DNA from 3 places in the Streptomyces sp. NPDC050636 genome. Region 3 is predicted to be linked to each of the others. Evidence: riboswitches for the same ligand, from Rfam matches in the RefSeq annotation. Region 3 holds a riboswitch; each other region holds the start of a gene.
The links. A riboswitch is a leader RNA that binds a small molecule or an ion and turns the genes downstream of it on or off. The one in region 3 is predicted to bind cobalamin.
Positions count from the first base shown of each region.

Region 1: it holds a riboswitch for cobalamin, as region 3 does, so the genes downstream of both, AB0I10_RS26310 (CoA-acylating methylmalonate-semialdehyde dehydrogenase) here and AB0I10_RS14525 (iron ABC transporter permease) in region 3, are expected to answer to the same signal.
Region 2: it holds a riboswitch for cobalamin, as region 3 does, so the genes downstream of both, cobN (cobaltochelatase subunit CobN) here and AB0I10_RS14525 (iron ABC transporter permease) in region 3, are expected to answer to the same signal.

Region 1 covers NZ_JBFAIP010000044.1:25,322-27,582, reverse strand. The annotation lists gene aceA (isocitrate lyase) at 1-376, opposite strand, end outside; cobalamin riboswitch at 739-925, shown strand; gene AB0I10_RS26310 (CoA-acylating methylmalonate-semialdehyde dehydrogenase) at 1,125-2,261, shown strand, end outside.
Region 2 covers NZ_JBFAIP010000057.1:23,188-25,448, forward strand. The annotation lists gene cobN (cobaltochelatase subunit CobN) at 1-1,391, opposite strand, end outside; cobalamin riboswitch at 1,427-1,562, opposite strand; gene cobG (precorrin-3B synthase) at 1,713-2,261, shown strand, end outside.
Region 3 covers NZ_JBFAIP010000014.1:43,416-45,676, reverse strand. The annotation lists gene AB0I10_RS14530 (FABP family protein) at 211-798, shown strand; cobalamin riboswitch at 826-954, shown strand; gene AB0I10_RS14525 (iron ABC transporter permease) at 1,103-2,146, shown strand; gene AB0I10_RS14520 (ABC transporter ATP-binding protein) at 2,146-2,261, shown strand, end outside.

The DNA.
Region 1 (2,261 bases), on a different contig from region 3:
CGTTGTTGATCCGGCGGACCACCTGCGGCACGGAGTTGGCGGGGTACAGGCTCTGGTCGGGGTAGGTGTGGCCGGCCTGGTTGGCGTCCGCGGCGACCTGCCAGCCGGACAGGTAGATGGCCTGGAGACCGGCCTTGACCTGCTGCACCGCCTGACCGCCGGTCAGCGCACCGAGCGCGTGGATGTAGTCCTGCTCGTGCAGTTGCCGCCACAGCCGCTCGGCGCCGCGCCGGGCGAGCGTGTGCTCCTCACGGACGCTGCCCGACAGCCGCACCACGTCCTCGGCCGTGTAGGTGCGCTCGATACCCTTCCAGCGCGGGTCGGTAGCCCACCGCTGCGCCAGCTCTGCGGCCGTCGTCGTGCTTGCCTGTGCCATGACCGTCTCCCGGGTCTGCCTGTATCTCGTCAAAGTTGCGAATGTGGCACTGAGTGCCGTATTCGGATGCGGCCCGCCGGAGGTCCCTGCGCGATCAAGGGTGAGCAATGTTGCGCGGACTTCCGTCCGGAACGGCCGGGTTCTCCGACATCAGGGCGTGAATCGTGCCCGGTGTTCCGCTTCGGTCGCCGGTTCCGGCGGGCCGTACTCAGACTTTGGCACCGGCACTGAGTGCCATCAAGCGGGGAAGTGTGCCAAGTTTTGTGTATCTTCCCGCCCGTCTTTGCCAACCTTGCGAAGGTGCGGAGCGGCGATGTTCTGCTGCGCGGACGCGGCGGGGTGGACTTACTAGGACGTCCAACTATATGTTCGGGGGACAAGGCCCGCGGTGCAGGGAAGCCGGTGTGATTCCGGCGCGGTCCCGCCACTGTGACCGGGGAATGCGCTCCCCGAAAGAGACCGGCCACTGACGGAGAAGTCCGTCGGGAAGGCCGGGGAGCGTGTACTGATCCGGGAGTCAGGATACCGGCCGCGGGACGTTCCGTGTTGTCCACGAGGATGGAGCAGACACGCATGGCACCGGTGTGCACCCACGCCCCTGGCCGGCGAATCCGACGGGTACCGACCGCCGACGACTGACGGCCACCCAGCCCCTGCGCTTCTCGCGCCGCCCCGCACGCACGCCACCCGGTGTCCGTGCCGGGCCGGCGCGCCATCCCCGGATCTCACCTGACGAGAGCAGGCTTTCATGGTCCGTGAACTGGCACATTTCATCGGCGGCAAACACACCCCGGGAACCTCGGGGATCTACGGCGATGTGTACGACCCCAACACCGGCGAGGTGCAGGCCCGCGTCCCGCTCGCCGACCGCGGTGAGACCGAGGCGGCGATCGCCGACGCCGCCTCGGCCCAGTGCGAGTGGGGCGAGTGGAATCCGCAGCGCCGCGCCCGCGTGCTGCTGAAGTTCCTGCAACTCGTGGAAGGGGAACGGGAGTCGCTGGCCCGGCTGCTGTCGTCGGAGCACGGCAAGACCGTCGCCGACGCCCACGGAGACCTCCAACGCGGCCTGGAGGTCGTCGAGTTCGCCGCGGGCATCCCGCATCTGCTCAAGGGCGAGTTCACCGACAACGCCGGCACCGGCATCGACGTCCACTCCCTGCGCGGGCCCATCGGTGTCACCGCCGGCATCACCCCGTTCAACTTCCCCGCGATGATCCCCCTGTGGAAGGCCGCCCCCGCCCTCGCCTGCGGCAACTCCTTCATCCTCAAACCCTCCGAGCGCGACCCCTCGGTACCGCTCAGGCTCGCCGAGCTGTTCCTGGAGGCGGGGCTTCCGCCAGGCGTCCTCAACGTCGTCAACGGGGGCAAGGAAGCGGTCGACACTCTGCTGTCGGACCCGCGGGTCGGCGCGCTCGGCTTCGTCGGCTCGACGCCGATCGCCGCACACATCTACGCCACCGCCGCCGCGCACGGCAAGCGAGCCCAGTGCTTCGGCGGAGCCAAGAACCACATGATCGTGATGCCGGACGCCGACCTCGACCAGGCCGTCGACGCCCTGATCGGCGCGGGATACGGCTCGGCGGGGGAGCGTTGCATGGCGATCTCCGTGGCCGTCCCTGTCGGCGAGACCACCGCCGACGCCCTGGTGGAACGCCTGAAGGAGCGCATCGGGCAGCTGCGCATCGGCCGTTCCGACGACCCCGATGCCGACTTCGGGCCTCTGGTCGGCCGGGATGCCCTCGACCGGGTACGCCGTTATGTCGACATCGGCGTCAACGAAGGCGCAGAACTCATCGTGGACGGCAGGGACTTCACACTCACCGGACACGAGAACGGCTTCTTCGCGGGTGCCTCGCTCTTCGACCGCGTCACCCCGCAGATGCGC
Region 2 (2,261 bases), on a different contig from region 3:
TCGCCCTCGGGGTTGCGGCTGCGGTCGACGAACATCTCGCCGGGCGGCGGGCCCCAGTGCTGCTCGACGGCGTCGCGGAGTTCCTGCGGCAGCGTGGCGTACCAGCGCTTGTAGTCGGCGGCCGGGATACGGACCGGGTTGCGGGCGAGCTGCTCCTCGGTGAGCCACTCCTGGTCGTGGCCGCCGGCCTCGATGAGGGCGTAGATCAGCTCGTCGCCGTCGCCGGAGGCCAGACCGGGCACCGGCTCCGCGGACTCGTCACCGAAGTCGTAGCCATCGGCGCGGAGGCGGCGCAGCAGCGCCACGGCGCTCGCCGGGGTGTCCAGGCCGACCGCGTTGCCGATACGGGAGTGCTTGGTGGGGTATGCGGAGAGGACCAGCGCCAGGCGCTTGTCGGCGGCCGGGATATGGCGCAGCCGGGCGTGGCGTACGGCGATACCGGCGACCCGGGCGGCGCGCTCGGGGTCGGCGACGTACACCGGCAGACCGTCCTCGTCGACCTCCTTGAAGGAGAACGGCACGGTGATCAGGCGGCCGTCGAACTCCGGGACCGCGATCTGCGAGGCGGCGTCCAGCGGGGACAGGCCCTCGTCGTTCTCCTCCCAGGCGGCACGCGAACCGGTCAGGCACAGCGCCTGGAGGATCGGCACGTCCAGGGCGGCGAGCGCGCCGGCGTCCCAGGACTCATCGTCGCCGCCGGCCGACGCCTCCGCGGGCTTGGTGCCGCCGGCGGCCAGGACGGTGGTGACGATGGCGTCGGCCGGCCGCAGCGCGTCGATCAGCTCCGGTTCGGGGGCGCGCAGCGAGGCGACGAAGAGCGGGAGGGCACGGCCGCCCGCGCGCTCGATCTGCTCGCACAGGGCCCGTACGAAGCCGGTGTTGCCGCTCATGTGGTGGGCGCGGTAGTAGAGCACGGCGATGAGCGGGGCGTCGGCGGTGACGCCGGGCAGCGGGGTGTGGTCCAGCTGTCCCCAGGTGGGGGCGGGCGCCGGCGGCTCGAAGCCGTGGCCGGTCAGCAGCACGGTGTCGGACAGGAAGCGGGCGAGCTGTTCGAGGTTGGCGGGACCGCCGTGCGCGAGGTAGGCGTGCGCCTCGGCCGCGAGGCCGACCGGGACCGTGGACGCCTCCATGAGCTGGGCGTCGGGGGCCTGTTCTCCCGTGAGAACGATCACCGGCCGGTGCTGGTCCTCGGCGAGCAGCAGGTCGAGGCCTTCCTGCCAGGCGCGGATGCCGCCGAGGAGGCGTACGACGACGAGATCGACACCGTCCAGCAGCGCGGGCAGCTCATCGACTTCGAGGCGGGCGGGGTTGGCGAGCCGGTACGGCACGGGACCGGTGGCAGCGCGGGCGCTGAGCAGGTCGGTGTCGGAGGTCGACAGCAGCAGGAGCATGCGAGCGCAGGCCTTCCTCGGGGTGTCCGCGCCCCGGGTGGTCGTGTGGACGACGGGAGTTCCTGGCTCACCCGGTGGTGGCCGGGTTCACAGTGGCGGGACCGCGCCGGATTCTCACCGGGCTTCCTCCCTTGGGCACAAGGCCCAGCGCCGTCGCTGGCGTCCGGCGGGCCAGCTGACCCACCGACCTGCATAGTAAGGGCTGGGGGCGGTGCGGGGGAGGGCGCACCTCCAGACCCCGCGCCGGGGGAGCGCAAGGCCGGATCTCCGTCCGCCCGGAGCCCGGATCCGCCGTTCCCCGACGTCGGTATGCTCGCCGCCATGCCGCCATCCCCCGAGCTCAGCCCCCATGGGGCCGAACCGCCCGTACGGGACCGCGGTGACGCCTGCCCGGGAGCGCTGCGGCTGCACTCCGCCGCCGACGGCCGGCTCTCGCGAGTGCGGCTACCCGCCGGTTATTTGACGGCACATCAGGCAACTGCGCTGGCCGACGCCGCGGAGCGGCTCGGCGACGGCCAGCTCTCCCTCACCTCGCGCGGCAACGCGGAGCTCCGCGGCCTCCCGGACGGCTGCGGCCAGGAGCTGGCGGATCTTCTGCGCGCCGCCGGCCTGCTGCCCTCCGCGCGCCATGAACGCATCCGCAACATCCTGGCCTCCCCGCTGGCCTGCCTGGACCATCACACCCACTCTGACGTGCAGTTGTGGGCCCGGCAGCTGGACGCCCTGCTCTGCGCGAGCACGTCCGCGACCGCCCTCTCCGGCCGATTTCTGTTCGTCCTGGACGACGGGCGGGGCGATGTGGCGGCGCTCGGCGGGGATGTGACCTTGGTCGCAGAAGGGGCGAGCGACGGTGCGCCGGGGGGCGCCTCC
Region 3 (2,261 bases):
GCAGGCGGTCCGTAACCTCACTCCGTCCAAGGAGCGCGCTCGTGCTTGAGGCAGTCTTCACCACCCTGCTCGTCCTCGTCGGCGTCGGCGTGGTCGCTTTCGCCGGTCTGACCTGGAAGAAGCTGTACCAGGGCCAGCGCTGACCTGCCCGTCCTCCGTACGAGCGCGTCGCGCACCCCTCCTTTCGCCCCCTAAAGATCGCCTGAGCTCATGATCGAGATCCCGTCCGACCTGAACCCGGCCCTCGTGCCGCTCGCCTTCCTCCTCGGCAACTGGGAGGGCGCGGGCGTCGCCGACTTCCCTGGCACCGAGAAGTGCAACTTCGGGCAGGAGGTCACCTTCACCCACGACGGCCGTGACTTCCTCGAATACACCTCGCACAGCTGGGTGCTCGACAGCGAGGGCAAGAAGGTCCGCCCGCTGGAGACCGAGAGCGGCTACTGGCGGATCGACGCGGACCGCAGGGTCGAGATCGTGATGATCCGCGACCAGGGCGTGGTCGAGGTCTGGTACGGCGAGCTCGCCGACCGGAAGCCGCAGATCGACCTGGCCACCGACGCCGTCGCGCGCACCGCGGCCTCCGGCCCGTACAGCGGCGGCAAGCGGCTCTACGGCTATGTCAACGGCGACCTGATGTGGGTCGGCGAGAAGGCCACCCCCGACGTGCCGCTGCGCCCGTACATGTCGGCGCAACTGAAGAAGGTCGCCGATCTGAAGCAGTGGGCGGAGAGCCTGCCCGACGACATGCCGGACGGCGTCTCCTTCTTCAACCCGGACGGCACGCCCTACAAGGGCTGACCGGCACAGCAGCACAGCAGCACAGCAGCACCCAGTACGACCCAGCGTTACGCGCCCCGCGGGGGAAGTCCGGTGAGAGTCCGGCGCTGACCCGCAACGGTTGAGCGGAAGCCCCTTCCGCAAGCCCGATCACCCGCGGCGGCGCCTGATCCTGACAACTCGCCGTGGACTGCGATGGGACACCGCCGTTGCCTGGGGGCACTCCCCCGGCCGGCGCTGGGGGGACCCCCGCTCAGCGTCAGCTGGGGGCGCTCCGGGCCGCCGCTCCTTTCCGCATGGACGCGGCCCGAGCCGAAGGCTCCTCTTGGCACCCCCCGCCCGTACCGCCCCCTTGGCGGCCGCGCTCTCCCTCGCCCTCCTCGGCTCCCTGCTCTGCGGGGTCGGCCTCGGCGCCGCCGGGGTGAGCTGGCCGCAGGTGCTGCGCTATCTCGGCGCCGGGCTGACCGGCGGCACCATCGCGCCCGACGAGGTCCCCGCCTACACCATCGTGTGGGAGCTGCGCTTCCCACGGGCCGTGCTGGCCGCCGTCGTGGGCGCCGGGCTCTCCGCCATCGGCGTGGCCGTACAGGCCATGGTCCGTAACGCCCTCGCCGACCCCTTCGTCCTCGGCATCTCCTCCGGCGCCGCCGTCGGCGCCAACGCCGTGCTCCTCTTCGGGGCGCTCGGCACGCTCGGCGTCTGGGCACTGTCGGTGTCCGCGTTCGTCTCCGCGCTGATCGCGATGGTGCTGGTGTACGCGGCGGCCCGCACCGTCCACGGGCTCACCCCGCTGCGCCTGGTCCTCACCGGCTCGGCCATGTACTACGGCTTCTCCGCCATCACCACCCTCATGGTGTTCACCGCCGACCGCGGCGAGGCCGCCCGCTCCGCGATGATGTGGCTGCTGGGCAGCCTGAGCGGGGCCGGCTGGGGCTCGGTGCCGATAGCCGCGGCCGCGGTGGCCGCCGCGCTGGCATATCTGCTGCTCTCCGCGGGCCGGCTGAACGCACTGGCCATGGGCGACGAGACGGCCGCCGCCCTCGGGGTCGACGGGGAGCGGCTGCGCCGTGAACTGTTCGTCGTCGCCGCGGCGGTCACCGGCGCGGTGGTCGCCGTCAGCGGCGCGATCGGCTTCGTGGGCCTGATGGTGCCGCATGTGACGCGGATGCTGGTCGGCGCCGACCACCGCCGGGTGCTGGCCGTCGCGCCGCTGCTGGGCGCGGTGCTGCTGGTGTGGGTCGATCTGCTGTCCCGCGTACTGCTGGCACCCGTGGAACTCCCGGTGGGCGCGCTCACCGCCGTGATCGGCGTGCCCTGCTTCGTCCTGCTGATGCGGCGGCGCGGCTACACCTTCGGAGGCGGCGCCTGATGCGGATCGACATCGAGGACCTGTGCGTCGAGGTGGCCGGAAACCGCCTCGTCCACGACATCGCGCTGCAGGCCGGCAGCGGGCGGCTCGTCGGACTGGTCGGCCCCAACGGCAG